DNA from 4 places in the Thauera sp. WB-2 genome. Region 3 is predicted to be linked to each of the others. Evidence: predicted binding sites of a transcription regulator. Region 3 holds the regulator's gene; each other region holds the start of a gene.
The links. Region 3 encodes sigma-54, which starts transcription at its own class of promoters, with help from an activator protein. Its sites were predicted from a motif close to TGGCACGCTTNCTGCTNA; they were not measured.
Positions count from the first base shown of each region.

Region 1: LQF09_RS15435 (PEP-CTERM sorting domain-containing protein) is a predicted target of sigma-54. The motif match lies at 3,702-3,719, and genes of this name have one in related genera.
Region 2: metK (methionine adenosyltransferase) is a predicted target of sigma-54. The motif match lies at 4,053-4,070, and genes of this name have one in related genera.
Region 4: LQF09_RS14735 (CmpA/NrtA family ABC transporter substrate-binding protein) is a predicted target of sigma-54. The motif match lies at 2,242-2,259, and genes of this name have one in related genera.

Region 1 is NZ_CP088935.1:3,351,208-3,358,695, reverse strand. Features, by position in the region: gene icmF (fused isobutyryl-CoA mutase/GTPase IcmF) at 242-3,508, shown strand; gene LQF09_RS15435 (PEP-CTERM sorting domain-containing protein) at 3,763-4,641, shown strand; gene LQF09_RS15430 (DUF2721 domain-containing protein) at 4,763-5,152, shown strand; gene LQF09_RS15425 (signal protein) at 5,272-6,441, shown strand; gene LQF09_RS15420 (hypothetical protein) at 6,450-6,875, shown strand; gene LQF09_RS15415 (peptidoglycan -binding protein) at 6,915-7,488, opposite strand, start outside.
Region 2 is NZ_CP088935.1:625,993-633,480, forward strand. Features, by position in the region: gene ahcY (adenosylhomocysteinase) at 1-1,331, opposite strand, end outside; gene LQF09_RS02805 (calcium/sodium antiporter) at 1,555-2,631, opposite strand; gene metK (methionine adenosyltransferase) at 2,801-3,964, opposite strand; gene LQF09_RS02815 (lysophospholipid acyltransferase family protein) at 4,228-5,160, shown strand; gene LQF09_RS02820 (lysophospholipid acyltransferase family protein) at 5,157-6,029, shown strand; gene dapF (diaminopimelate epimerase) at 6,393-7,226, shown strand; gene LQF09_RS02830 (DUF484 family protein) at 7,320-7,488, shown strand, end outside.
Region 3 is NZ_CP088935.1:3,838,067-3,845,554, forward strand. Features, by position in the region: gene pncC (nicotinamide-nucleotide amidase) at 1-404, shown strand, start outside; gene recA (recombinase RecA) at 555-1,586, shown strand; gene recX (recombination regulator RecX) at 1,603-2,052, shown strand; gene lptB (LPS export ABC transporter ATP-binding protein) at 2,039-2,761, shown strand; gene LQF09_RS17520 (RNA polymerase factor sigma-54) at 2,784-4,250, shown strand; gene hpf (ribosome hibernation-promoting factor, HPF/YfiA family) at 4,268-4,591, shown strand; gene ptsN (PTS IIA-like nitrogen regulatory protein PtsN) at 4,728-5,213, shown strand; gene hprK (HPr(Ser) kinase/phosphatase) at 5,182-6,117, shown strand; gene LQF09_RS17540 (AsmA family protein) at 6,131-7,488, shown strand, end outside.
Region 4 is NZ_CP088935.1:3,213,792-3,221,279, reverse strand. Features, by position in the region: gene LQF09_RS14745 (dihydroorotate dehydrogenase) at 1-676, shown strand, start outside; gene LQF09_RS14740 (nitrate regulatory protein) at 793-2,064, shown strand; gene LQF09_RS14735 (CmpA/NrtA family ABC transporter substrate-binding protein) at 2,414-3,721, shown strand; gene ntrB (nitrate ABC transporter permease) at 3,773-4,633, shown strand; gene LQF09_RS14725 (ABC transporter ATP-binding protein) at 4,641-5,501, shown strand; partial or broken gene LQF09_RS14720 (NAD(P)/FAD-dependent oxidoreductase) at 5,515-6,744, shown strand; gene LQF09_RS14715 (nitrate/nitrite transporter) at 7,021-7,488, shown strand, end outside.

The sequences.
Region 1 (7,488 bases), 490 kb from region 3:
CGCCAGCCGCGAGCTTTTGGTTGGTCCGCCGATCGCTCATCGCCTTCAACCCCTCGCGGCTTGCGCCGCTCCTACGGGGAGGGGCGATGCGTGCCGGGCGCCGCGCCTACGGGGGGCGGTGCGCGGTGGGGGTGTTGTTGGCGGATTTTGCACGATTAGCGTCGGCAAGCGCAATGGCAATGGCGGTGTCGGGCTTCTAAGATTGCAGGGTTAGATCTCATCCAACCTGGAGATGACCGAAATGACCGACCTCAGCGTTGCGCACAAGCTGTCGCCCTACAAGCCGAAGAACAAGGTGCGCTTCGTCACCGCCGCGGCCCTGTTCGACGGCCACGATGCCTCGATCAACATCATGCGCCGCATCCTGCAGTCGACCGGCTCCGAGGTCATCCACCTGGGGCATAACCGCTCGGTGGGCGAGATCGTCAATGCCGCGCTGCAGGAAGACGTGCAGGGCATCGCCATCACCAGCTACCAGGGCGGCCACGTCGAGTTCTTCAAGTACATGATCGACCTGCTCAAGGCCAACGGCGGCGAGCACATCAAGGTGTTCGGCGGCGGCGGCGGCGTGATCGTGCCGGCCGAGATCAAGGAGCTGCACGAGTACGGCGTCACCCACATCTTCTCGCCCGAAGACGGCGCCAAGATGGGCCTGCAGGGCATGATCAACAGCGTGGTCGAGCGCTGCGACATGGACATCACCAAGGCCGCGCCACAGAAGGCCGACGCGGTGCTGAAGGCGCTTGCCGCCGGCGATCGCCGTGCGCTGGCACAGATCATCACCGCGCTGGAAAACGGCGGCTACGGCGACGACGTCAAGAAGGCGCTGATCGAGGCGGCGGCCAAGACCAAGGTGCCGACGCTGGGCATCACCGGCACCGGCGGCGCGGGCAAGTCCTCGCTCACAGACGAACTGGTGCGCCGCTTCCGTCTCGACCAGGACGACAAGCTCAAGCTCGCGATCGTGTCGATCGACCCCTCGCGCAAGCGTACCGGCGGCGCGCTGCTGGGCGACCGTATCCGCATGAACGCGATCGAGCACGACAACATCTACATGCGCTCGCTCGCCACCCGCGACACCGGCTCGGAAGTGTCGGCCGCGCTGCCCGAAGTCATCGCCGCATGCAAGCTGGCGGGCTTCGACCTGGTGGTGGTCGAGACCTCGGGCATCGGCCAGGGCAATGCCGCGATCGTGCCCTTCGTCGATCTGTCGCTGTACGTGATGACCCCCGAGTTCGGCGCCGCCAGCCAGCTCGAGAAGATCGACATGCTCGACTTCGCCGATTTCGTCGCCATCAACAAGTTCGACCGCAAGGGCGCGCTCGACGCGCTGCGCGACGTCGCCAAGCAGTACCAGCGCAACCGCGAGCTGTTCGGCCAGCGCCCGGAAGAGATGCCGGTGTTCGGTACCATGGCGGCGCGCTTCAACGACGACGGCGTCACCGCGCTCTACCAGGCCATGCTGCCGGCGCTGGTGGGCAAGGGCCTGAAGGTCGCCAAGAGCAAGCTGCCGGTGGTGAGCGTGAAGGCGTCGTCGGAAGGCCGCGCCATCGTCCCCGCCGACCGCACCCGCTACCTGGCCGAGATCGCCGACACCGTCCGCGGCTACCACAAGCACGTCGAGCAGCAGGCCCGCGTGGCGCGTGAGCGCCAGTCGCTGAAGATCGCCAAGGGGCTGTTCGAGCAGTGCGGCAAGGACGCGGGTTCGTTTGACGAACTCATCAACTGGAAGGACGGCGAGCTCACCCCGCAGGCGAAGAAGCTGCTCGAGCAGTGGCCGACCGAGAAGGCGCTGTACGCCGCCGACGAGTACGTGGTGAAGATCCGCGACAAGGAGATCCGCACCCAGCTCACCCACACCTCGCTGGCCGGCAGCAAGATCCGCAAGGTGGCGTTGCCCAACTTCGAGGACGAGGGCGAGACGCTCAAGTTCCTGATGAAGGAGAACGTTCCCGGCTCCTTCCCCTACACCGCCGGTGTGTTCGCGTTCAAGCGCGAGGGCGAGGACCCGACCCGCATGTTCGCGGGCGAGGGCGACGCCTTCCGTACCAACCGCCGCTTCAAGCGGGTCTCCGAGGGCATGCCGGCGCACCGCCTGTCGACCGCCTTCGACTCGGTGACGCTGTATGGCTGCGACCCCGACCCGCGTCCGGACATCTACGGCAAGATCGGCAACTCGGGCGTGTCCATCGCCACGCTCGACGACATGAAGGTGCTGTACGACGGCTTCGACCTGTGCGCGCCGACCACCTCGGTGTCGATGACGATCAACGGCCCGGCGCCGATCATCCTGGCTTTCTTCTTCAATACCGCGCTCGACCAGCAGGTCGCCAAGTTCAAGGCCGACAACGGCCGCGACCCGACCGAGGACGAGTACGCCAAGATCAAGGCCTGGACGCTGTCGACCGTGCGCGGCACCGTGCAGGCCGACATCCTGAAGGAAGACCAGGGCCAGAACACCTGCATCTTCAGCACCGAGTTCGCGCTCAAGATGATGGGCGACATCCAGGAGTACTTCGTCCATAACAAGGTGCAGAACTTCTATTCGGTGTCGATCTCGGGCTACCACATCGCCGAGGCCGGCGCGAACCCGATCAGCCAGCTCGCCTTCACGCTGTCGAACGGCTTCACCTACGTGGAGTCGTACCTCGCGCGCGGCATGCACATCGACGACTTCGCGCCCAACCTGTCCTTCTTCTTCAGCAACGGCATGGACCCGGAATACTCGGTGATCGGCCGCGTCGCCCGCCGGATCTGGGCGGTGGCGATGAAGAACAAGTACGGTGCCAATGAGCGCAGCCAGAAGCTGAAGTACCACGTGCAGACCTCGGGCCGCTCGCTGCACGCGCAGGAAATGGACTTCAACGACATCCGTACCACGCTGCAGGCGCTGATCGCGATCTACGACAACTGCAACTCGCTGCACACCAACGCCTACGACGAGGCGATCACCACGCCGACCGAAGAGTCCGTGCGCCGCGCGATGGCGATCCAGCTCATCATCAACCGCGAGTGGGGCCTGGCCAAGAACGAGAACCCGAACCAGGGCGCCTTCATCATCGACGAGCTCACCGACCTCGTCGAAGAGGCGGTGCTCAAGGAGTTCGAGGCCATCGCCAGCCGCGGCGGCGTGCTGGGCGCGATGGAGACCGGCTACCAGCGCGGCAAGATCCAGGAGGAGTCGCTCTATTACGAGCACAAGAAGCACGACGGCTCCTACCCGATCATCGGCGTGAATACCTTCCTCAACCCGAAGGGTCAGGCCCAGCAGGAGATCGAGCTCGCGCGCTCGACCGAGGAAGAAAAGCAGGGCCAGTTGAAGCGTCTGGCCGACTTCCATGCCCGCAACAAGGCCGAGGCGCCGAAGTGGCAGGCCAAGCTGCAGCAGGCCGTGATCGCCAACACCAACGTGTTCGAGGTGCTGGTCGACGCGGTGCGCTACTGCTCGCTGGGCCAGATCACCGATGCCCTCTACAAGGTCGGCGGCCAGTACCGCCGCAGCATGTAAGGCAACCCGCTCCCTCCCTCTCCCTTTGTGGGATCCGGCGCTTCGGCGCCGTTTTTTTTGCGCCGGCAGGATGAGCGGAGTGGGGCCGGCGTGGGGCCGGTGGCGCTGCCGCCGGGGGGCAAGGTGTCGGCTCTTTCTACAGGCAGTCCTGGCGTTGGTAAGAAAATCGCAATAAAACAGTGGCTTGTAGTGTTGGCATGCGGATTGCTTGGAGGGGTGCAGCAGCTCCTTGAACAAGCCCATGAGGTCCTTTCATGTCCCTGAAGCATCTTCTTTCCGCCGCGGCCTGCGTCGCTGCAATCGGCGTTGCGCCCATCGCGCATTCGGCCACCATCAACGTCCTGTGGTACGGCCAGGATGCGCCCTACAACGCGCAGATGACCAACCTGGCCGCGGGTGCCGCAAGCTACGATCCGGCCGGTGATGGCAGCCTGAGCTGGAATTTCACCCTGTGGAACTCGTCCGACCCCACGCCCACCTTCAGCGCCTATGATGTGCTGGTCATCGGCTCGAGCCAGGTTTTCGGGATGGGCTTCGACGCCACCCGCCTGCTTGGCGCCAAGTCCGCGATCGAGGCGGCGCGCGGCACGCGCACCTTCCTGTCGGGCCAGGATGCCGACTGGCACTACATCAACGGCCCCGGTGCGCGTGACGACGGCCCGCGCGGCTTCCTGATCAATGCGGTCAACTGGGCCGGCAGCGGCACCGGTCTGGGCATCGTGTCGCTGGCCGACGGCTGGTCTGGCTCGGGCAGCCAGTGGTGGTCGAACACCAGCTCCTTCCTGGCGGCCGAACTGGCCGGTACGACGGCGTACTTCCAGGAGGAATCGGTGGTCATTCCGGCGGCGACGGCCGGCTTCCCGGTCAATGAAGGCCTGACCACCGCGGGCCTGAGCAACTGGGGCACTTCGTCGCACAGCGGCTTCACCTCGGTGCCGACGGGCTATCTGTCGATCAACGACTCCGGGAGCTTCCAGGGGCGTTATGTGACCATCGTGACCGAAGCCTATGCGGGCGGTTGCACGACCGGTTGCGGCGACGAACCGACTCCGGTGCCTGCACCCCCCACCCTGTTGCTGATGGGCATGGCGCTGTTCGCTCTGGGCGCGGTGAATCGTCGGCGCATGCGCTGATCCCAGTTGCATCAAGGCAGATCGCCGCGGCAGCAATGCCGCGGCGATCTGCTTTTGGGGCGTGTGCGAGGGCTAGAATGGGGCTTGGACCCCTGTCGCAGTCACGTTGACCAGACCAAGCATGAACCTCACGACGCCCGCCTTGCTGTTTCCTGCCATTTCGCTGCTCCTGCTGGCCTATACCAACCGTTTTCTGACGCTTGCCCAGGTCGTGCGCCAGCTCGGTGCCTCGGCCGACCGCGGGGCGGAATTGGTGCAGCGCCAGTTGCCAGGGCTCAAGCGCCGCATTGCGCTGACCCAGTACATGCAGGGTTTCGGCGTGTTCAGCTTCTTGCTGTGTGCATTGTCGATGTTCGCGCTGTTCCTCGACGCGCAGGTGCCGGGCAAGCTGCTGTTCGGCGCCAGCATCCTTACCCTGGCGCTATCGCTGGTGCTTTCGCTCGTCGAAGTGCTGATCTCGACCGAGGCCTTGTCGGTGGTGGTGAAGGATCTGGAGGCGGCGGGCAAATGAGGGGGCTCGAGCGCGGAACATTCATGCGCGGATGGGGGGCGAGGGCCTGGGTGGCGGTGGGCCTGTTGTGCTGGGGGGCGGCGAGCCCGGCCGCACAGGAGGACGTGGCAGGAGCCGGAATGGGCTTGCGCCTCAGCGGCTTTGGCACCCTGGCAGCGAGCTATCACGATGCGCAGGACACCCAGTTCCGCGCTCGCGCAGACCAGCGCGAGGGTGCGCAGGCGGGACGGCTCGAGACCGGGATCGATTCCGTGCTGGGGGTGCAGGCCGATGTACAGGTCGACGCACGCTGGTCATCGATGGCGCAGGTCGTGGTGCGCAAGGATGGCAAAGGGGAGTGGGCGCCGCGCCTGAGCTGGGGCTTCGTCAAGTATTCGCCGACACCCGGCCTGGAGTTGCGTGCCGGCCGACTTGGGGTGGACATTTACCTGGATGGCGATTCGCCGCATGTCGGCTATGCCTACACCACGGTGCGCCCTTATACCGACCTGTACGGGCAGCTTAGCTTCGACCGTTTCGATGGCGTTGACCTGCGTGCCAGCGCCGTCGTCGGCGAGGGTGAACTGAGCCTGAAGCTTTATGGCGGGCGCACGCGCGGCGAGGACTACCGGGGCGGCTACCTGTTCCGCCGCGAAGCGTCGACGACCCTGGGGGCGACGCTGCAGTGGGAGTCGACCGCCCTGGCGATGCGGCTGGCCTGGGGCCAGGTGCGCACGCCGGGTGACGGTTTGATGCCGCGCCTGGCCGGTGCGCTGCGTGAGATCGCGCCCTTGCTGCCGCCCGAGCTTGCTGCGCAGGCGGGCACCCGGGCCGCGGAGATGGAGGGGCGCAACAGCAACCTGAGCTATGTCGGGCTCGGCATGACCTGGCGGCATGGCCCCTGGTCGGCCCAGCTGCTCGGGGTCGATGCGAGCATGAACCGCTTTCCGGGCTTCGAGGGCTGGGGCGTGGGGTCGACGCTGGCCTATCGGGCGGGGGCGTGGAAGCCATTCCTGACCTACTCGCGCGGCATGCTTACACCGGGAGCGCGGCCGCTGGCGTTGCCCGCCGACCAGGCCGAGCTTGCGCCAATCCGCGCTGCCTATGCGCTCGCCACCGGGCTGATTGCAAACGACCAGTACGCATGGGGTGTGGGCGTGCGCTATGACCTGATGCCGAATGCGGCACTGAAGCTGCAGCTTGACCGCATCGAGGCCAAACGCTCGTCGATGCTGCTCGATGGCAGCGGTACCAGCGTCGGGCCGCGCGGCGTGAGCGTGTTTACCGCCGCGCTGGATTTCGTCTTTTGAGCGCCGGCATGATCACGCGGCGTCTTGTGTCCATGCTGTTCGGGTCCCTTGCCCTGGCCGGGGCGGTGTTCGCGGACGAACTGGTCGTGATCGCACATCCGGCGAGCGGGGTGGTGGCGCTCGAGCGTACCCAGGTCGTGCACCTCTTTCTCGGGCGCACGCGCGCGCTGCCTTTTGGCGAGCGTGCCACGATCTACGAGGTGGATGCGTATCGCGCGCTTTTCTACCGCCAGCTTGTGCGCCAGGAGATCGCCGAGGTCGATGCCTATTGGGCGCGGCTGCGCTTTTCCGGCCGTACCCAGCCGCCGCAACTGCTCGAGGATGGGGCTGCCGCTGTCGACCGTGTGGCCGCTGAGCCGCATGCGCTCGCCGCGGTGGCGAGCGCCGATATCGATGAGCGCGTCAGGGTGGTGTTCCGCCTGCCGCTGCCGTGATGGGCAAGGGGGTGTGGCCCCTTGCCCATCGGTGCAGGTTCAGCGGCTGGTGAGCTTGAGCTCGATGCGGCGGTTGCGGGCGTAGGCTTCGTCGGTGCTGCGGGCGTCGAGCGGGTGGAACTCGCCGTAGCCGGTGGCGGCCAGGCGTTCCGGTGGAATGCCCTGGCTGCGCAGGAACTTGACGATGGCGAGCGCACGCGCGGTGGACAGCTCCCAGTTCGACGGGAAGCGGGCGGTGGCGATCGGACGACGGTCGGTGTGGCCGTCGACCTGCAACACCCAGGGCAGGTCGGTGGGAATCTCGCTGGCGAGGGTCTTGAGCGTTTCGGCCAGGCGGGTGAGCTGGATCATGCCGTCGGCACTGACCTCGTCGGAGGCGCTGGGGAACAGCACCTCGCTGGAGAACACGAAACGGTCGCCGACGATCTGGATGTCCTTGCGGCTGCCGAGCACGGCCTGCAGGCGGCCGAAGAACTCCGAGCGGTAGCGTGCCAGTTCCTGCACGCGTGCAGCCAGGGCCAGGTTGAGCTCGCGGCCGAGTTCCTCGATCTTGAGATCCTTGTCGCGAGTGGCGGCCTCGGCCGAGGCGAGCGCGGCATTGAGCTGTTCGAGC
Region 2 (7,488 bases), 1.1 Mb from region 3:
TGAACGTTGAGCTTCTTCAGCTGCAGGCGGGCGACCTTTTCGTCGAGGTGCTTGGGCAAGGTATACACGCCCACCGGGTAGTCGGCCGTGCGGGTGAACAGCTCGATCTGCGCGATGGTCTGGTTGGCGAAGGAACTCGACATGACATAGCTCGGGTGGCCGGTGGCGCAGCCGAGGTTAACCAGGCGACCCTTGGCGAGCAGAATGATGCGCTTGCCGTCGGGAAAGATGATGTGATCGACCTGCGGCTTGATCTCTTCCCACGGGTACTGCTCGACGCTGGCGACGTCGATTTCGTTGTCGAAGTGGCCGATGTTGCAGACGATGGCCTGGTCCTTCATCTTCGCCATGTGATCGTGGGTGATCACGTGGTAGTTGCCGGTGGCGGTGACGAAGATGTCGGCCTTGTCGGCAGCGTACTCCATGGTCACCACGCGGTAGCCTTCCATCGCCGCCTGTAGCGCGCAGATCGGGTCGATCTCGGTCACCCACACCTGCGCGGACAGCGCGCGCAGGGCCTGGGCCGAGCCCTTGCCCACGTCGCCGTAGCCGGCCACCACGGCGATCTTGCCGGCGATCATCACGTCGGTGGCGCGCTTGATGCCGTCCACCAGCGATTCACGGCAGCCGTAAAGGTTGTCGAACTTGGACTTGGTCACCGAGTCGTTGACGTTGATCGCCGGGAATTTGAGCTCGCCGCGGGCGTGCATCTGGTACAGGCGATGCACGCCGGTGGTGGTCTCCTCGGTCACGCCCTTGATCTGCGCCAGGCGGGTCGAATACCAGTTGGGGGTGGTGGCGAGCTTGGCCTTGATCGCGGCGAAGAGGATGGTTTCCTCTTCCGAGCCCGGATTGGCCAGCACGGAGATGTCCTGCTCGGCACGTGCGCCCAGGTGCAGCAGCAGCGTGGCGTCGCCGCCGTCGTCGAGGATCATGTTGGAGTAACCGCCGTCCGACCACTCGAAGATGCGGTGGGTGTAGTCCCAGTAGTCGGTCAGCGACTCGCCCTTGACCGCAAACACCGGGATGCCGTCGGCGGCGATGGCGGCGGCGGCGTGGTCCTGAGTCGAGAAGATGTTGCACGAGGCCCAGCGCACCTGGGCGCCGAGCGCGGTCAGCGTCTCGATCAGCACCGCGGTCTGGATGGTCATGTGCAGCGAGCCGGTGATGCGTGCGCCCTTGAGCGGCTGGCTGGCGGCGTATTCCTCGCGGATTGCCATCAGACCGGGCATTTCGGTCTCGGCGATGCGGATTTCCTTGCGCCCCCAGTCGGCGAGCGAGAGGTCGGCAACGACGTAGTCGGTGAAGTTGGTGTCAGCCACAGCGTTCATGTGAAGCTCCATGCTATGGCCGGGCTGCGATGCGGGCGGGCAGCGACACTGGCTGCGAGGGCTCACCCGGCATCCCGAACCCGGCAGGGTTGAAGACGATTAGCAGGGTGAGCGCCGTTGTACTGCAACCCGCCGGGCGGCGGGGTCCGAGCCTGGGGGCCGCGGCCGGCAGTGCCGGCGGGCGCCTCGCAGCGCTCCTCGGAAAGCGCAGATTATATACGCGTCAACGGCTTGTGCGGCCGTTGTCGCGCACGATGCTGACGATGAGCGTGACCACCGTCAGCGGCAGCACATAGCCCAGCATCACGTTCGAGAACGCCGGCAGGCTGGCGTGCTGCTGCGCTTGCAGGACCAGCCAGGCAGTGTACGCCGCATAGTAGGCGAGGAACACGCCGCCCTCCCAGCGCGCGATCTCGCGCCCGGTGATCATGATGGGCAGGCAGGCGAAGGCCACCGCCAGCATGACCCACAGGTCGAAGTTGCGCGCGGCTTCCGACACCGGGAGCCCAGCGCCCGAGACGATGCCGGTGACGCCGAGCACGGCGAGGATGTTGAACACGTTGCTGCCCACCACGTTGCCGACCGCGATGTCGCGCTGGCCGCGCATGGCGGCGACGATCGAGGTGGCGATCTCGGGCATCGAGGTGCCCACCGCGACCACGGTCAGTCCGATCACCAGGTCGCTGACACCGAAGGCGCGCGCAAAGGCGACGGCGGAATCCACCAGCCAGTCTGCGCCCACCACCAGCATCGCCAGGCCGACCCCCACCAACGCGATCTGTACGGCCCAGTGGCGGTCCCAGTTCGAGGTCGGAATCTCGGAGGCGAATTCGTCTTCCACCGCTTTGGAGGCGCGCCGGGACTGAACGACCAGGAAGAGGGTGTAAGCGATCACCAGGCCGAACATCACGATCGACTCCAGCAGCCCGATACGGCCGTCGAGCGCCACCACCACCAGCAGCACCGAAGCGCCGATCATGATCGGGATCTCCTGGCGGATGATCTGTTCATCGACCAGCAGCGGCGTGATCAGGGCCGAAATGCCCAGGATCAGCAGGATGTTGGCGATGTTGCTGCCCACCACGTTGCCGATCGCGAGGTCGGGGCTGCCCGACAGGGCTGAACCCACCGACACCGCCATCTCCGGTGCACTGGTGCCGAAGGCGACCACGGTGAGACCGACCACCAGTGGCGACACGCCGAAGGACACTGCCAGCCGCGAGGCGCCGCGCACCATCACGTCGGCGCCGATGACGAGGACGGTGAGACCGAGGACGAACATCAGGGTTTGTTCGAGCATAGGGAAGGATCTTGCGTTGTGATGTGAGGAGCAGGGGAGCGGGGAAGACCGTTGCCGTGGAAGGACGTTCGCGGTCGAGTGTGGCGGTGTTTAGATGGTCGTGGATCGGTGATCAAAAAAGACGCCTCCCTCCGTCGCCGGAGAGAGGCGTGCGGTTCGTAGCGCTATTTTAGAGCCCGGCGTCGGCGCGCAGTGCAGCGGCCTTGTCGGTCTGCTCCCAGGAGAACTCGGGTTCGTCGCGGCCGAAGTGGCCATAGGCGGCGGTCCGCGAGTAGATCGGGCGCAGCAGGTCGAGCGTCTGGATGATTGCCTTCGGGCGCAGGTCGAAGTGCTTGCCAACCAGTGCCACGATCTGCTCGTCGGCAATCCTGCCCGTACCGAAGGTATTGACCATCAGCGACACCGGACGTGCCACGCCGATCGCGTAGGCGACCTGCACCTCGCACTTGTCGGCCAGCCCAGCGGCGACGATGTTCTTGGCCACGTAGCGCCCGGCGTAGGCGGCCGAGCGGTCGACCTTGGAGGGGTCCTTGCCCGAGAACGCGCCACCGCCGTGGTGGGCTGCGCCGCCGTAGGTGTCGACGATGATCTTGCGCCCGGTCAGGCCGCAGTCGCCGTGCGGGCCGCCGACCACGAAGCGGCCGGTGGGGTTGACCAGGTAGCGTACGTTGCCCTGCATCAGTTCGGGCGGCAGCACCGGCTTGATGATCAGCTCGATCACCGCCTCACGGATCTGCTCCTGCGTGACGTCCGGGTCGTGCTGGGTCGACACCACCACGGTGTCGATCGCAGTCGGCTTGCCGTCGACGTACTTCACCGTGATCTGGCTCTTGGCGTCCGGGCGCAGCCAGGGCAGGCGGCCGTCCTTGCGTACCTCGGCCTGGCGCTGCATCACGCGGTGCGCGTAATGGATCGGCAGCGGCATCAGGCTGGCAGTCTCGTTGGTGGCGTAGCCGAACATCAGGCCCTGGTCGCCGGCGCCCTGGTCGAGCGGGTCGTCGTTGGCGTTATTCACGCCCTGGGCGATGTCGGGCGACTGGCGGTTGATCGCCGCCAGCACCGCGCAGCTCTTGTAGTCGAAGCCGATGTCGGAGTTGTCGTAGCCGATGCGGCGGATGACGTCCTGCGCGATCTCGCGATAGTTGGGGTGTGCGGTGGTGGTGATCTCGCCTGAGATCACGACGAGGCCGGTGGACACCAGCGTCTCGCAGGCGACGCGCGCCTTGGGGTCCTCGGCCAGGATGGCGTCGAGCACGCCGTCGGAGACCTGGTCGGCGACCTTGTCCGGGTGGCCTTCGGAGACCGACTCGGAGGTGAAGAGGAACTCTGCCATGCTGCTACTCCTTGAAAAGCAAAAATCCCCGTTTTTCTGGCCTTGCGTCTGCGGCCAGCTCCGGGGATTTCGTCGAGCAGCCGACGCTTTAGCAGTATTTGTACGGCAGCCGCGCTGCCATGCCGCCCTGCAAGTTGTCGAGTTAACTCGGCGGTAAGGCCCGGATTATAGACCGGGACGGCGGGGTGTGTAAGCATTCGGGGCTGGTGAACCGTGCCGGCATTCTCAATGCGCCCCTGCCGGCCCCCGCTTGGACCCTGCCCGTGCTGTTTCAATCCCTCTTTCGTCTGCTCTCGCGCCTGCCGCTGGCCTGGCTCCACCGCCTGGGCGGCTGGGCGGGCTGGCTGACCTACAAGGCCTCGCCGTCCTATGCCCGCCGTCTGCGCGAGAACCTGTTCAACGCCCTCGGTCGCGAGGACGAGACGGTGCTGCGCGCAGCCATCGTCGAGGCCGGTCGCCAGGCGCTCGAGCTGCCCTTCATCTGGGGGCGGCCGGCGGCCGAGGTGGTGGCGAGCGCAGTGCGCACCGAGGGCTGGGATCTGGTCGAGGCGGCGCGCGCCGAGGGCGCCGGTATCCTCTTCATCACCCCGCACCTGGGCTGCTTCGAGATCACCGCGCAGTGCATTGCGGCACAGATCCCGATCACGGTGCTCTACCGTCCGCCGCGCAAGGACGTGCTGCAGCCGCTGATGGAGGCAGGCCGCGCGCGCGGCCAGATGCGCACCGCACCGGCGGACCTGTCGGGCGTGCGCAAGCTGGTCAAGACCCTGCGCAGCCACGAGGCGGTGGGCATGCTGCCCGACCAGGTGCCGGGCGCGGGCGAGGGCGTGTGGGCGCCCTTCTTCGGCAAGCCGGCGTGGACGATGACGCTGGCCGCGCGCCTGGCTGCGGTCAAGGGCGTGCGTGTGATCTACACCTGGGCCGAGCGCCTGCCGCGCGGCGAGGGCTACGTGTTCCGCCTGCAGGCGCCCACCGAGGCGCTCACCGGCGCGCTCGAGGCCGATGTCGCGATCATCAACCGTGAGGTTGAGCGCATGATCCTGCAGTGCCCGCAGCAGTACCTGTGGGGCTATAACCGCTACAAGGGGCCGCGTCGCGAACGCGAGGACATCGTCCCTGTTGCTGGCGCGCCTGCTGATGCGGCGGCACCCGATTCGCCAACGCCGCCCCGCGGCGACGTGGAGGGCAGGTCGTGAGCCGCGTGATCATTGCCCTCATCTGGCTGTTGCACTGGCTGCCGCTGTCGTTGTTGTCCCGTATCGGAAGCGGTTTCGGGTGGCTGCTGTACTGGCTGGTGGTGCCGCGGCGCAAGGTGGTGCTGATCAATCTGCACTTGTGCTTCCCCGATCTGTCCGAGTCCGAGCGGCGCGCGCTCGCCCGCCGCCATTTCGCGGTCACCGGGCGCAGCATGCTCGAGCGCGGCCTGGCCTGGTGGGCGAGCGCAGAGCGCCTGCGCGCCACCGTGCGCATCGATGGCCTCGAGCGCCTGCAGGCGCTGCGCGCCGCCGGCCGGCCGGTGTTGCTGCTGGCGCCGCACTTCGTCGGCCTCGACATGGCGGGCACGAGGCTGTCGCTGGAGGGTGACTTCGTCAGTGTTTACTCGCCGCAGAAGGACAAGGTGATCGACCGCTGGCTCTACCACGGCCGCAGCCGCTTCAACGATCAGCTGTTGCTGTCGCGCCACGACGGCGTGCGCGCTACCGTCAAGGCGATGAAGTCCGGCCGCCCCTTCTACTACCTGCCCGACCTGGATTACGGCCGCAAGGAGTCGATCTTCGTACCCTTTTTCGGCGTGCCAGCCGCCACCATCACCGGCCTGCCTCGGCTGGCGCGCCTGGCGGGGGCGGCGGTGGTGCCCTGCGTGGTACGCATGCTGCCCGGTGGCGGCGGCTACGTGCTCGAGCTCGGTGAGCCGTGGACGGACTACCCCTCGGACGACGTCGAGGCCGATACCCGGCGCATGAACGCCTGGCTCGAGGGCGTGGTTCGGACCATGCCCGAGCAGTACTACTGGGTGCATCGCCGCTTCAAGACGCGCCCCGAAGGCGAGCCGCGCATCTACTGATGTCGTGCGAAAAGCTCGCGGCTGGCGCCGCTCCTACAGCAGGCCGCCGCGGCCGATCGACCCCCGTGGGAGCGGCGCGAGCCGCGAGGGGTTGAAGGCGATGTGGCTTGGGGGGCGATGAAAAGCTCGCGGCTGGCGCCGCTCCTACAGCAGGCCGCCGCGGCTGATCGACCCCCGTGGGAGCGGCGCGAGCCGCGAGGGGTTGAAGGCGATCCGGATTGGGTGGGCCGACAAAGAGCTTGCCGCTGGCGCGGCGCTTACGCTGCGCTGGAGGTGGACGCTGGTCGTCGCGGTGGAGGACAATCGCGGCTTGCGCTGCGTACGCATGAGCGCATCTTTCCAATAGTATCCGTCAGGCTTCCGATGAAACTGCGCTTCACCAAGATGCATGGCCTCGGCAACGACTTCGTCGTCATCGACGCCACCCGTGAGCCGGTCGAGCTTACGCCGGCACGCGTGCGCGCGATCGCCGACCGCCATTTTGGCGTCGGCTGCGACCAGTTGCTGGTGGTCGAGCCCGCTACCCGGCCCGATGTCGATTTCCGCTACCGCATCTTCAACGCCGACGGCGGCGAGGTCGAGCAGTGCGGTAACGGCGCGCGCTGCTTCGTGCGCTTCGTCCATGACAAGGGGCTCACCAGCAAGCGCGAGATCCGCGTCGAGACGCGATCGGGCGTCATTGCGCCACGCCTGCGCGACGACGGCCTGGTGACGGTCGATATGGGGGTGCCGCAATTCGCGCCCGACAAGATTCCCTTCGTGTCCGAGTCGGATGCCTTCGTGCAGCCGCTCGAGGTCGGCGACAGGACGGTGGCGATCACCGCGGTGTCGATGGGCAATCCGCATGCAGTGCAGGTGGTGGCTGACGTCGATACCGCCCCGGTCGCCGAGCTGGGGGCGCTCATCGAACGCCACGAGCGCTTCCCGGCCCGCGTCAATGCCGGGTTCCTGGAGGTTGTCGACCCCGGCCACGCGCGCTTGCGAGTGTTCGAGCGTGGTGCGGGCGAGACGCTGGCCTGCGGCACGGGCGCTTGCGCGGCCGTGGTCGCGGGCATCGGACGCGGCCTGCTGGTCTCGCCGGTGAAGGTCGAGACCCGTGGCGGCGAACTCGAGATCGCCTGGGCTGGCCCGGGCTCGCCGGTGCTGATGACCGGGCCGGCGGTGAGCGTTTTCGAAGCAGAGATGGTGCTGGACTGAACGCTGGGCTGCGGGCTGGACCACGTAGCGCGCACCGCGTGCGCGCATGAACAAAGCGGGTCGCCGAGCGGCCCGACAGGGAGTACACGAGCGATGAATGCCGACGATGTGGCGCGCTATCTGCGCGAGCACCCCGATTTCCTGAACCAGCACCATGAGCTGTTCACCCAGCTCACCGTGCCGCACCCACAGCACGGCGGGCAGGCGATCTCGCTGGCCGAGCGCCAGCTGCATGCCCTGCGTGACAAGATCCGCCAGCTCG
Region 3 (7,488 bases):
CCTGCACCGGCGGCTGGATCGCAGAGGCCGTTACCGCGATCGGCGGCAGCTCGGCCTGGTTCGACCGCGGCTTCGTCACCTACTCCAACGAAGCCAAGATCGACATGCTGGGCGTATCCGCCCACACCCTCGCAACCCAAGGTGCGGTCAGCGAGGCCACCGTTCGCGAGATGGCCGCCGGGGCACTTGATCGCAGCATCGCCACGGTCGCCGTCGCCGTATCCGGCATTGCCGGCCCCAGCGGCGGCAGCCCGGCCAAGCCCGTGGGCACGGTGTGCATCGGCTGGGCCTTGCGCGCCGGCGAGCAAAGCGCCCTGACCCTGCATTTCGCCGGCGATCGTAGCGCCGTGCGCAGACAGACCGTGATCCGCGCACTGCAGGGCGTACTTGCACTGGCGCACTGACGCACTGACGCGAGCCTGCCCCGTCCGCTTCGGCAACTCCGCCGTTTGCTGTATTTTCATACACGTCTTAAACTAGCGGCATCAGGCGCGGCCGTCCGCATGCCTGCAATCTTTGTGCCATAATCCGCCAATCACACAGGACGCACCTCCATGGACGACAACAAGGCCAAGGCCCTCGCCGCCGCGCTCTCCCAGATCGAAAAGCAGTTCGGCAAAGGGTCGATCATGCGCATGGGCGACGGCAACGTCGAACGTGACATCCAGACCGTCTCCACCGGCTCGCTCGGCCTCGACATCGCGCTCGGCCTCGGTGGCCTGCCGCGCGGCCGGGTCGTCGAGATCTACGGCCCGGAATCCTCGGGCAAGACCACGCTGACCCTGCAGGTGATCGCCGAGATGCAGAAGCTGGGCGGCACGGCAGCCTTCATTGACGCCGAGCACGCGCTCGACGTCGGCTACGCGGAGAAGCTTGGCGTCAATATCCAGGACCTGCTTATCTCGCAGCCCGACACCGGCGAGCAGGCGCTCGAGATCGCCGACATGCTGGTGCGCTCCGGCGGCGTGGACGTGGTCGTCGTCGACTCCGTCGCCGCGCTCACCCCCAAGGCCGAGATCGAGGGCGAGATGGGCGACCAGCTCCCCGGCCTGCAGGCGCGCCTGATGTCGCAAGCGCTACGCAAGCTCACCGCCAACATCAAGCGCACCAACACGCTGGTGATCTTCATCAACCAGATCCGCATGAAGATCGGCGTCATGTTCGGTAGCCCGGAGACCACCACGGGCGGCAATGCACTCAAGTTCTATGCCTCGGTGCGCATGGACATCCGCCGCACCGGCACGATCAAGAAGGGCGACGAGGTGGTCGGCTCCGAAACCCGAGTCAAGGTCGTCAAGAACAAGGTCTCGCCCCCCTTCAAGGAGGCCCACTTCGACATCCTCTACGGCGAAGGCATCTCGCGCGAGGGCGAGATCATCGATCTGGGCGTGACACACAAGATCGTCGACAAGTCGGGCGCCTGGTATGCCTACCAAGGCGACAAGATCGGCCAGGGCAAGGACAACTCACGCGAATTCCTGCGTGCGAATCCGACGCTTGCGCGCGAAATCGAAAACAAGGTCCGCGTCGCCGTCGGCCTGCCCGAACTGCCGCCAGCGGCACCGGCAACGGCCACGGAAAGCTGAGCCAAGCCAGGACACCATGGGCGCCCCCAGCCTGCGCGAACGCGCGCTTCGCCATCTTGCCCGCCGCGACCACTCGCGCGCGGAGTTGACGCGCAAGCTGGCCGCCCACGGCGAGGCTGACGAGGTGCAGGCAGTGATCGAGCGCATGGGCGAGCTCGGCCTGCAGTCCGACAGCCGCTACGCCGAAGCCTACGTGCGCACCCGCGCCAACCGTTTCGGCGGCAGCCGGCTGCGCAGCGAGCTGGCGCGGCGCGGGATCGACCGTGAACTGATCGAGGCAACACTCGCCACGGAGTGCGTAGAATCGGAACTGGAGCGTGCCCGCGCAGTGCTGCGCAGCCGCTTCCAGGCGGCCCCGGCGGATGCGCGCGAATGGGCACGCCAGGCCCGTTTCCTGCAAACCCGCGGCTTTGCACCCGAACTGATCCGCAAGCTGCTGAAAGAACCCCGCGATGAGTCTGCTTAAGGTCTCCAGCCTGCAAAAGCGCTACAAGGCGCGCACCGTGGTCCACGACGTCGGCTTCGAGGTCGGTTCGGGCGAGGTCGTCGGCCTGCTCGGCCCCAACGGCGCCGGCAAGACCACCTGTTTCTACATGATCGTAGGCTTGGTCCGTGCCGACGGCGGCCAGATCAACCTCGACGGCACCGACCTCACCCACCTGCCGATCCACGCCCGTGCGCGTCTGGGCCTGTCCTACCTGCCGCAGGAGATGAGCGTCTTCCGCAAGCTCACCGTGGCCGAAAACATCCGTGCCGTGCTCGAGCTCCAAGGGCTCGAGGCGCACCAGGTGAAGACCCGGCTCGACGAACTGCTGCTCGAGCTTGGCATCAACCACCTGCGCGACAACACCGCCGTCTCACTCTCCGGCGGCGAGCGCCGGCGTTGCGAGATCGCGCGCGCACTTGCAACCGACCCGCGCCTGATCCTCCTCGACGAACCCTTCGCAGGGGTCGACCCGATCGCGGTGATCGACATCCAGAAGATCATCCGCTTCCTCAAGGAGCGCGGCATCGGCGTGCTGATCACAGACCACAACGTGCGCGAGACGCTCGGCATCTGCGATCGTGCGTACATCATCAGCGAGGGCCGGGTACTGGCAAGCGGCGAACCGGCCGAGATCATCGACAACGAAAGGGTGCGCCAGGTTTACCTGGGCGAGCATTTCCGCCTGTGAATCCGCGCGCGCGTCGACAGCGATGAAACCAAGCCTCCAGCTCAAGCTCTCCCAGCACCTTACCCTGACGCCGCAGCTGCAGCAGTCGATCAAGCTGCTGCAGCTGTCGACCATCGAGCTGAACCAGGAGATCGAGCGCTTCCTGCTCGAGAACCCGATGCTCGAGCGCAGCGACGGCGACGGTGTCGAGTTCGTACCACCGCTTCCACCGGGCAGCCCCCCCGAACACGAGGCCAGACAGCAACAGGCGAACACCCCCGAGGCGCCAGCCAGCGCTACGGACAGCGACGCCGGCGACCATGCCGACCATGGCAGCGCCGACGAAGGCATGGACTGGTCCAATGTCGGCAGCGGCGCATCGAGCCGCAGCGAGGACGACGACGACGTCGATTACCAGGAACTGCAGGCGGCCGGCGTCTCCCTGCGTGAACACCTCGACCAGCAGGTGTCGCTGTCGCCGCTGTCAGACCGCGACCGCGCCCTCGTGCGCTTCATCATCGAAGCCTTGGATGACGACGGCTACCTTCACCAGCCGCTCGATGAGCTCCTCGAACTGCTTCCGGACGACGCCGACGTCGATGTCGATGACCTGAGCATCGCGCTGCGCCACGTACAGAACCTCGAGCCCGCAGGCATCGGCGCGCGCAGCCCCAGCGAATGCCTGTCGCTGCAGCTCCGTACCCTGCCGGCTTCGGCGACGCGCACGCTCGCGCTCGAGATCGTCGACAAGCACCTCGAGCTGCTCGCCGAGCGCAACTTCGTCAAGCTCAAGAAGCTGACCGGCTGCGACGACGAGGCCCTGCGCGCCGCCCATGCCCTGATCTGCAGCCTCGATCCCCACCCCGGCTCGCGTTACTCGAACGCCGAGACGCGCTACGTACTGCCGGATGTGGTCGTACGCAAGCTGCGCGGGCGGTGGACGGTCAGCCTGAACCAGGAGGCAATGCCGCGTCTGCGCATCAACCGCCTGTATGCCAGCCTGCTGCAGCAGAACCGCGGCCAGGGTGGCGGCCTGAGCGGACAGTTGCAGGAGGCACGCTGGCTGATCAAGAACGTGCAGCAGCGCTTCGACACCATCCTCCGGGTGTCCCAGGCCATCGTTGACCAGCAGAGGCAGTTCTTCGATCATGGGGAGGTGGCAATGCGGCCACTCACCCTCCGGGAGATCGCGGACCAACTCGAGCTGCACGAGTCCACCGTGTCGCGCGTGACCACGCAGAAGTACATGGCGAGTCCGCGCGGGGTGTTCGAACTCAAGTATTTCTTCGGTAGTCACGTCGCCACCGACACCGGTGGAGCGGCCTCGTCTACGGCGATTCGCGCGCTGATTCGCCAACTGGTTGACGCCGAGGACAGCAAGAAGCCGCTGTCCGACGCCAAGATTGCCGAAGTCCTTGGCCAGCAGGGTATCGTGGTCGCACGGCGCACGATCGCCAAGTATCGCGAATCCCTCAATATCCCGCCGGTCAGCCTGCGCAAATCCATCTGACAAAAACAGGAGTCAACATGAATCTCAACATCACCGGGCGCCACGTCGAAGTCACTCCGGCCATTCGCGACTACGTCACCTCCAAGCTTGATCGCGTCATCCGTCACTTCGACAACGTCACCAGTGTCGCGGTGATCCTCTCGGTCGAGAAGCTCAAGCAGAAGGCCGAGGTCACCCTGCACGTGCGCGGCAAGGACATCTTCGTCGAAAGCGATGATGCCGACCTGTACGCGGCCATCGACGCGATGACCGACAAGCTCGACCGCCAGGTGCAGAAGTACAAGCAGAAACTGGCCGACCACAACCACGAGACGATCAAGCACCAGGCCCCCGAAGCCTGACGCTTTCGTTTCAGCCCCACGTCCGGGGTATGGTTATAATGCGCCCGTTTCCAAGACGCGGCGCCAGCATGCCCCGGGACGGCCGGTCGCACCCTGCGACCGGAATGCCTGCGATATTGCGCGAACCCTCCAGCGAATGAGCCTGATATCCCAACTCCTGCCACTGTCCAATGTGGTGGTCGACCTCGACGCGAGCAGCAAGAAGCGCGTCTTCGAGCAGGCGGGCCTGCTGTTCGAAAACAATCAGGGCATCGGGCGCAGCACCGTGTTCGACAGCCTGTTCGCGAGGGAGCGCCTCGGCTCCACTGGCCTCGGCCAGGGCATTGCGATTCCGCACGGGCGCATCAAGGGTCTCAAGGAGGCGGCAGGTGCATTCCTGCGCCTTGCGAGCCCGGTGCAGTTCGACTCGCCCGATGGCCGCCCGGTGAACATGTTGTTCGTGCTGCTGGTCCCCGAGCAAGCCAACGAGACCCACCTGCAACTGCTCTCCGAGCTGGCTCAGATGTTCAGCGACCGCGGCTTCCGCGAAGCGCTGCAAGCCGCGCCGGATGCGGACCATATCCACCAGATGTTCATGAACTGGGGCGCCGATGCGGCAGACCAGCGTCGCGCGGCTGTATGAGGCGCATCGCGACAACCTGCAGCTGAACCACATCAGCGGCAACCTCGGCGCGAGCCTCGCGGTCGCCGAGGACCGCATGTGGCCGGCCGATCTCGTCGGCCACCTCAACCTCATCCACCCCACACGGCTGCAGGTCATGGGCGCGGCGGAGCTCGAATGGGCGCGCCGCCAGTCAAACGACAAGGTTGCTCACCACCTCAACGAGATCTGCTCTGCGCACCCGCCAGCCCTGATCGTCGCCGACGGCTGCGAAGTTCCCAATATCGTGCATGGGGTTTGCGTGGCACACGACGTCGCACTGTTCAGCGCAGCCCACCCATCGGCAAGCGTGATCGACCAGTTGCGGCTCTACCTGTCGCGCGAGCTGGCGGAGAAGACCTCGCTGCACGGCGTGTTCATGGATGTGCTCGGACTGGGCGTACTGATCACCGGCGACTCGGGTGCAGGCAAATCGGAGCTCGCGCTGGAGCTCATTTCCCGCGGTCACGGCCTGGTGGCCGATGACGTCGTCGAACTGTCGCGCATCGCTCCCACCGTGCTCGAGGGGCGCAGCCCAGAGATGCTGCAGGACTTCATCGAAGTGCGCGGCCTGGGCATTCTCAACATCCGCACCATCTTCGGTGAAACGGCGTGCCGCCGGAAGATGCGCCTGCGCCTGATCTGCCACCTCGAGCGCCGCCAGCCGGGCCCCGGCGATCCCAGCCGCCTGCCCTTGCAGCAAGAGGTCCAGGATATCCTGGGCGTTGCAATTGCACGCGTCGTGCTGCCGGTTGCGGCTGGCCGTAACCTGGCTGTTCTGCTCGAGGCTGCGGTGCGCTCGACCATCCTGCAATTGCGTGGCATCGATTCGACCCAGGACTTCATCGAACGCCAGACGCGGGCGATGACGCCGCCGGAAGACTGATGCAGGCGGCGCGATGAGAACGCCGATACGCTATCTGCTGATCACGATCGGCATCCTCATCGCGCTCGTCGCTGCACTTGCCGCCTGGATCGCACTGCGCTTCGACGCCAACGACCACCGCGAGCGCATCGCCGCCGAGTTCATGCGCCACACCGGTCGGTCGCTGCAGATCGATGGCACCCTGAATCTCTCGTTCTATCCATGGCTGGGCATCGAGGCAAGGGACGCCGTCCTTGCCGATGCGCCAGGCTTCGGCGACGCCCCCTTTGCCCGCATTGCCAGGCTGCAGGCCCGCGCACGCCTGTTGCCACTGCTGCGCGGCGAACTCGACATCGACCGCATCGCCATCGACGGCCTCGCCCTCAAGTTGGTGCGTACGGCCGACGGGCGTACGAACTGGTCGACGGCGGACGCGGACACTGCGGGGAGTGCGCCAGCCGCAGCGCCCCGGGGCGACACCGCGACGACGGCCGGCGCACTCGCACTCGCGATTGGAGGCATCGACATCCAGGGGGCGAGCGTGTCGTGGACCGACCTCCGCGACAACACCCAGCTGCAGCTCACCAAGCTCCAGCTTCAGGCAAGCGAGATCAGGCCGGGAGCACCCTTCCCGCTGCAATCCAGCTTCACGCTGAGCAGCAGCGGGATGAGCGCGACCATGGACATCGCAATCGACTCGCGTGTCCGCATCAGTCCCCAGGACGAGGTGATCGAGCTATCGGACCTGTCGGTGCGCTTCGGCCGTAGTGACGGCATTCGGCCCCAGGGGCAGATCGAAGCGGCGCTGCGCGCAGACGCCGACTCGATCGTGCTCGAACGGTTGCGTGCCATCGTCGACGACACCCGGATCGAAGGCCGCGTTGCCGTCACCGAGCCCACGCGCCCCGCAATTCAGTTCGATCTCGACATCGACAACCTCGACCTGGACGCCTACCTGCCCGCCGGCGCACAGGTCGCGCCCGCCCCGGCGGGCGCCGCAACCGCGGCAGCGCGCAACCCCAGCGCGCTCGTCACGCTCGCTGCCGACGGTCGCCTGCGTGTCGGCCGCCTGCGCGCGCACGGCCTGCAGCTGAGCGAGGTCGACCTCGTCCTGCAGGCCGAAGACGGACAGCTCAGGCTCGCCCCACTGTCGGCCTCGCTCTACGGCGGACGCTACAGCGGCAAGGTCGGCATCGATGCGCGCCGCAGCCCGCTTCGGCTCACGCTCGATGAGCGTCTCGAGGACATTCAGCTCGCCCCCTTCCTGCGCGACTTCAGCGGCACGGAAGCACGCATCGCAGGCCGCGCCACGGTGCAGGCCCGCCTGCAGGGCAACGCCGACAGCACCGACAGCCTGCGCCGCAGCATCACCGGCCAGGTGGACCTGCGCAT
Region 4 (7,488 bases), 620 kb from region 3:
AGCCTGTCCGTCGCCCCGTGTGCGGGTGGCTGCGGCGCGCCGGCATGTGGCAGCGGGCGGCGGCCGGATGGGTGTCTGCCTGCATGGTCTGAGTCTGCTCGTACCGCGTCTTGAAGGGAAGGGCGACACCAGGCGCGGAGGGCACGCGCTGGAACGGCTGCAAGCCCTTTTTGCAGCCTGCCATGCCACGGCCGACTATGTCGTGCTGAACCCGGGGCGCAGTGGCGCCACCCCAGCCCAGTGCGTCGAGTTGCTGGCCGCACTGGCCAAGGTACGCGACCGCCTGGCGCGTCCCATCCGCCTCGCCCTCGTGGCCAAGCTGCCTGCGCCCTGGCTGGCTGCTGCGGGGGGCGTGCGCTGGGCACACCATATGATCGACGCGGGTGCGGATGGCCTTCTGCTGTCGGCTGAAGGGGATTCGATGCCAGCGGCGCTTCGCATCGCCAGGGTCGCTGCGGAAGTGGGCGAGCGCACGGCCCTGATCAGCGTGGGGGGTGTCGGCTCGGTGCGCGAGGCGGCTGCGCGTCTGGCTGCGGGAGCCGACCTGGTGCAGGTGCATCGCGCCCTGATCGCTGCGCCGCGACGGGCGCTGTCCCTGAGCCTGGGCATCGCCGGGCTGGGTGTGCGGCGGGGGCGTCGGCAGGGCGCCTGTACGGGGGCTTGCGCGCAAGGCTGAGGTCGGCGGCGGCTGTCGCGTGTGGGTATGGCCGGGCGTGACGCGTGCATTGCACGGTTGTTGCTTGTAGTCTCTCCGCCTTCTGGCCTGCCAACAGCCCTTTGCTGGAACCGCTCATGAACTCGACGCTTGCCTTCCTCGCCGCTGCCCGACAGTGCGAGATCCACGACCTCGAACACCTTGCCCGCAGTTGCGACCTCGTCCAGGCCGTGAGCGAACTCGTGCATCGGCTGCAGGGCGAGCGTGGCGCTTCCAACCTGTTCCTGGCTTCCGGTGGCGAGGTGTTCGTCTCCCAGCGCGAAGCCTGCGTTGCCCTCAGCGCACAAGCAGAGGCTGCACTGCGCAGCTGGCTCGCTCAGGTCGAGGGCGGTCAGGATGCGCCCATCGTGGCGGTGCCCGGTGGTGCAAGGCTGTTCACGCGGATTGCGGTGGCGCTGCATGCGCTCGACGGCTTGGCCGAACTGCGCGCGGAGGTCGCTGCCCGGCGCTGCAAGGCCGCAGATGCCACACTGCGTTTCAACCGCATGGTTGCAGCCTTGCTGGCGCTCGTGTTCGAGGCGGCCGATGTCGCGGCCGATCCGGCAGTGTCACGCTTGCTGGTGGCGCTGTTCAACCTCATGCAAGGCAAGGAGCATGCTGGTCAGGAGCGTGCAGCCGGCGCCGCGGCGTTCGCGGCTGGTGCGGCGGCTGCGAGCACGGCGGCCGCTGGCGGCCAGGACCTGCTCCACCTGATCGATGCCCAGGAGGCCTGCTTCGAGCGCTTCGAGGCCTTCTGTCCGACTGAGCTGCTCGGCACCTGGGCCCAGGCCAAGGCCGCGATGCCGATGGGCGAACTCGAACGCATGCGGCGCAGGTTGCTGGCTGCCGCCCAGGGCGCGGTGCTCGATCCCGCGCAGGCACAGGCCTGGTTCGCCTGCTGCTCGCAGCGCCTGGAGCTGATTCGTGACACCGAGGCGGCGCTTGCGCAGGGCTTGCGCGCCGCCTGCCTGCAGCGCATCGCCGCCTTGCAGGCCGATCCGGACGATCCGCAAAGCCTGTTGCGCGCACTCGCAGCGCAGCCCGAGCCGGTGTCGCCGAGCGGTGTGCTGCCCACGGAGGATGGGGTGGAGGCCCTCGGGCCGCGCCTGCGGCGTTCGATTGTAGATGCCTTGCATGCGCAGGCGCAGCGTCTGCAAGCGATGAACGACGAGCTGGCTGCGGTGCGTACTGCGCTCGACGAGCGCAAGCTCATCGAGCGCGCCAAGGGGGAGCTGATGCGGCACCAGGGCCTGGCTGAGGATGAGGCCTATCGCCTGCTGCGCCGGACCGCGATGAACCAGGGGCGGCGCCTGGTGGATGTGGCCCAGGCCGTGCTGGCGATGTCCGACCTGCTTCCGCCGCGCAGCTGAACCTGCGTGTTGCGTAAGGCGTCCGGCCTGCAGGGGTACTCGTGGTGCGCAACGCACTGCGGCTGTGCGCCATGTCCATCTGTTGCACTGCAGCAGTGCGTGGATGTATGACTCGGCACTCCAGTAGTATTGCTTCAAGTCCATGATTTAAAAAAGATAGGGGCCTTATTCAAGAGCTGGCACGAGTCCTGCAATAGCTTGATCGAGGCGAAACCAAAGGCGGTTCGAGACTCAAGGCGCAGCCCGGCGGCTGTCGCATCCCGGACAAAGGCGTCCATCCATTGCCAATACCAATTGGGCAGGGATGGGCGCCTTGTTGCTTTCAGTGGTTCATAGTCAGGAGTCGATCATGGGCAGCAAGACAATCAAGCAGGCAGCGGTCAGTCGTCGTCACTTCATCCGCGGTGCCATGGCGCTCGGCGGCGCAGCGATGATGGGCGGACTGTGGACAGGTACGGCGCGGGCTGCGGGGGGCGCGCTCGAGACAAAGAAGGCCAAGCTCGGCTTCATCGCGCTCACCGACGCCGCGCCGCTCTTCGTCGCCGACGAGAAGGGCTTCTTCGCCAAGCACGGCATGACCGAGGTCGAGGTGCTCAAGCAGTCGTCCTGGGGCACCACGCGCGACAACCTGGTGCTGGGCTCGCAGCGCAACGGCATCGACGGCGCCCACATCCTCACCCCCATGCCCTACCTGATCAGCAGCGGGGCGATGACGGCCAACAACGTGCAGGTGCCGATGTACATCCTCGCCCGCCTGAACCTGGCCGGGCAGTGCATCTCGGTGGGCAACGAGTACAAGGATCTCAAGGTCGGCACCGACACCACCGCGTTCAAGGACGCGCTCGCCGCCAAGCGCGCCAGCGGCAAGGCGGTCAATGCGGCGATGACCTTCCCCGGCGGTACCCACGATATGTGGATCCGCTACTGGCTGGCCGCAGGCGGCATCGACCCCACGCGCGACATCTCGACCATCGTCGTGCCGCCGGCGCAGATGGTGGCCAACATGAAGGTCGGCAGCATGGACACCTTCTGCGTGTGCGAGCCGTGGAACCGCCAGCTCATCAACCAGGGCATCGGCTACACCGCCAACACCACCGGCGAGTTGTGGCACAACCACCCCGAGAAGGCCTTCGCCATGCGCGCCGATTATGTCGACGCACATCCGAACTCGACCAAGGCGCTGATCAAGGCGGTGATGGAGGCGCAGATGTTCTGCGAAGACCCGGCCAACCGCGAGGAAGTGGCGCGCATCTGTGCCAAGCGGCGCTGGATCAACGCCCCCTTCGAGGACATCGTCGATCGCATGCGCGGTGACTTCGATTACGGCACCGGCCGCGTGGTCGAGAACAGCCCGCAGCAGATGCGCTACTGGAAGGACCAGGCCTCCTACCCCTTCCAGAGCCACGACCTGTGGTTCCTCACCGAGAACATCCGCTGGGGCTACCTGCCGCGTGACTTCGACATGAAGGCCTGGGTGGGCAAGGTGAACCGCGAGGACCTGTGGCGCGAAGCCGCGCAGGAGCTGGGCGTGGCGGCGAGCGACATTCCGGCATCGACCTCGCGCGGGCTGGAGACCTTCTTCGACGGCAAGGTGTTCGATCCCGAGAACCCGATGGCCTACCTCGACAGCCTCGCCATCAAGACCGTGCGCAGCTGAGACCGAACCGACCGGGCCTGGACACAGGCCTGACATCCACAGGAGCCCGTCATGGACAACACCCATTCCATCGCCGCCCCGGCGCCGGCCAGCGCGCCGCCCTCCATGCTGCGCGTGCGCGCCGGTGCGGCCTACAGCCACTTCATGAACCACGTCCTGCCGCCGCTGGTCGTCATCGGCCTGCTGTGCGCGGTGTGGGAGCTGCTGTGCTCGCGCCCCGGCGCGGCGCTGCCCGCGCCCAGCCAGGTGGTCAGCGAGACCTGGGAGCTCATCACCCAGCCCTTCTTCGACAACGGCGGCAATGACGTCGGCCTGGCCTGGCAGATCCTCGCCAGCCTCGAGCGCGTGGCCTACGGTTACCTGCTCGCGGTAGTAGCCGGGGTGAGCCTGGGCGTGCTGGTGGGGCAATCGACCTGGGCGCTGCGCGGGCTCGATCCCCTGTTCCAGGTGCTGCGCACGGTGCCGCCGCTGGCCTGGCTGCCGATCTCGCTGGCCGGTTTCCAGGACAGCAACCCGTCGGCCATCTTCGTGATCTTCATCACCGCGATCTGGCCGATCATCATCAACACCTCGGTGGGCATCAGGAACATCCCCGAGGACTACCGCAACGTCGCCCGCGTCATCCGCCTCAATGGCGTCGAGTACTTCTGGAAGATCATGCTGCCGGCGGCCGCGCCCTACATCTTTTCCGGGCTGCGCATCGGGGTTGGCCTGTCCTGGCTGGCGATCATCGCCGCCGAGATGCTGATCGGCGGCGTGGGCATCGGCTTCTTCATCTGGGATGCGTGGAACTCGTCGCTGGTCAGCGACATCATCCTCGCCCTCGTCTATGTCGGCATCGTCGGCTTCCTGCTCGACCGCATGGTCGCCTGGGTCGGCAAGCGCGTCACCCGTGGCACCAGTCCCGCTTAAGGAGCATATGATCATGAGCCAGCCCTATCTCAGCATCTCCCGCGTCGACATGGACTTCAGCCGTGGCGGCGTCACCAACCCGGTCCTCCGGGACGTCAATCTCGACGTCCAGCGCGGCGAGTACATTTCGCTGATCGGCCATTCCGGCTGCGGCAAGTCGACCGTGCTCAACATCGTCGCCGGCCTGCTGCGCGCCACCTCGGGCGGCGTCATCGTCGATGGCCGCGAGGTCAACTCGCCGGGGCCGGACCGCGCCCTGGTGTTCCAGAACCACTCGCTGCTGCCCTGGCTGACGGTGTATCAGAACGTCGAGATCGCGGTGCAGAAGATCTTCAAGGGCAAGCGCAGTGCGGCCGAGCAGCGCGACTGGATCCTGCACAACCTCGACATGGTGAGCATGAGCCACGCGCTCGACCGCCTGCCAGCGGAGATCTCCGGCGGCATGAAGCAGCGCGTGGGCATTGCCCGTGCGCTGGCGATGGAGCCCAAGGTGCTGCTGCTGGACGAACCTTTCGGCGCGCTCGATGCCCTTACCCGCGCCCACCTCCAGGACGAAGTCATGCGCATTCAGTCCGAGCTGCAGAACACGGTGATGATGATCACCCACGATGTGGACGAGGCGGTGCTGCTGTCCGACCGTATCGTGATGATGACCAACGGCCCCTCGGCCACCATCGGCCAAGTGCTCGACATCGACCTGCCGCGCCCGCGCGACCGCCTGGCGCTTGCCGACGATCCACGCTACACCCACTACCGCCACGAGGTGCTGAGCTTCCTCTACGAGAAGCAGCGCAAGGTCGAGTCCATCGCCAACGCCCGTGCGCGCGGGGCGGCGGGCACCCGCGAGGCGGCGGCCCTGCGGGCCTGAGCGGAGCAAGGCCATGGAGAAGATCAAGCTCGTCCTGGTGGGAAACGGCATGGCCGGGGTGCGCACGCTCGAGGAGTTGCTCAAGCTCGCCCCCGAGCTCTATGACGTCACGGTGTTTGGCGCCGAGCCGCAGGGCAATTACAACCGCATCCTGCTGTCACCGGTGCTTGCAGGTGAGATGGACCTGCCCGAGATCATGCTCAACGACCTCGACTGGTACCGCGACCGGGGCGTGACGCTGCATGCGGGCAAGCGGGTGGTGAAGATCGACCGCGTCGGGCGCAAGGTGGTCGCCGAGGACGGCACCGAGGCGCGCTACGACCGCCTGCTGCTGGCCACCGGTTCGACGCCCTTCATTCCGCCGATTCCGGGCAGCGCGCTGCCGGGGGTGCTCGGCTACCGCGACATCGCCGATACGGAGGCGATGATTGCGGCGGCCGGCCGCTACCGCCATGCGGTGGTGATCGGTGCCGGCGTGCTTGGCCTTGAGGCCGCCAACGGCCTGATGCGGCGCGGCATGGCGGTGACCGTCGTGCACAAGGGCGACTGGATCATGGAGCGCCAACTCGACAAGGCCGCTGCCGACATGCTCCAGGCCGAGCTCGAGGCCCGCGGCATGAAGTTCCTGCTCGCATGCCAGACCGAGGCGCTGTTGCCTGCCGCCCAGGATGGCGGCGAGGGGGGGCGTGTCGGCGCGCTACGCCTTGCCGACGGGGCGGAGATCCCTGCCGATCTGGTCGTGATCGCAGCCGGTATCCGCCCCAATGTCGCGCTCGCCGAAGCTGCCGGCCTGTACTGCGGCAGCGGTCCGGTGCGCGGTATCCACGTGTCGGACACCTTGCAGACCGTCACCGACCCGCGCATCTACGCGGTGGGCGAGTGTGTCGCCCATCGTGGCGTGGCCTATGGCCTGGTTGCACCGCTGTTCGAGCAGGCTCGGGTGTGTGCCAGCCATCTCGCCAATGTGGGGGTTGGCCGTTACACCGGCTCGGTGACCTCCACCAAACTCAAGGTGACCGGTATCGATGTGTTCTCCGCGGGCGACTTCAGCGGCGGCGAAGGGACCGAGGAGATCGTGCTGCGCGATCGCCAGGGGGGTGTCTACAAGCGAGTCGTGCTTCGCAACGACCGTATTGTCGGTTCTGTGCTGTATGGCGATACGGCGGATGGCGCCTGGCACTTCCAGCTCATGAAGGATGGTGAGGACGTCAGTGCGTTCCGCGATCATCTGCTGTTCGGACGTCCTGTTGCCGCTGCTATGGCGTAGCCCGGACCGCGGCGAATGCACCGTTGTTGTGCGCGATGACGCTTGGCGATGCCCCGAAGTCGTGCGCAAGCCGTGGTCAATGAAACCGTCAAGCTATTGAAAAGCATCTGTTTTATGTTTGGCACGATGCTTGCTTTGTGTTTTTGAAACAGCGTCTGGCCCGCCATCGAGGGCGGGCCTTCGGGCAACGGAGTCATGCGCTGGGGTTTATTGCGCCAAAGCGGCGCGTGATCAAGAACTCTGGAGCCCGAAATGGATAAGAAGTCCTTCCTGCAGGCCGGCCATACGCCGACCCTCATTGCCGCATTCCTGTACTTCGACCTCGCCTTCATGGTGTGGGTGTTGCTTGGCCCGCTGGCGGTGGGCATCTCGGCTGACCTTGGCTTGTCCCATTCCGAGAAGGGCCTGATGGTGGCGACGCCGGTGCTGGCCGGGGCGCTGCTGCGCATCGTCATGGGCGTGGCGGTTGATCGCCTGTCGCCGAAGAAGGCGGCGATCATCGGCCAGATCATCGTCATCGCCGCGCTTGCCTATGCCTGGGTTGCAGGCGTTCATTCCTTTGCCGAGGTGCTGGTGCTGGGCGTGTTCCTCGGCGTCGCCGGTGCATCGTTTGCCGCCGCGCTGCCGCTGGCTTCGCGCTGGTATCCGCCGGAGCACCAGGGCACGGCGATGGGCATCGCCGGGGCGGGCAACTCCGGCACCGCCTTTGCTGCGCTGTTC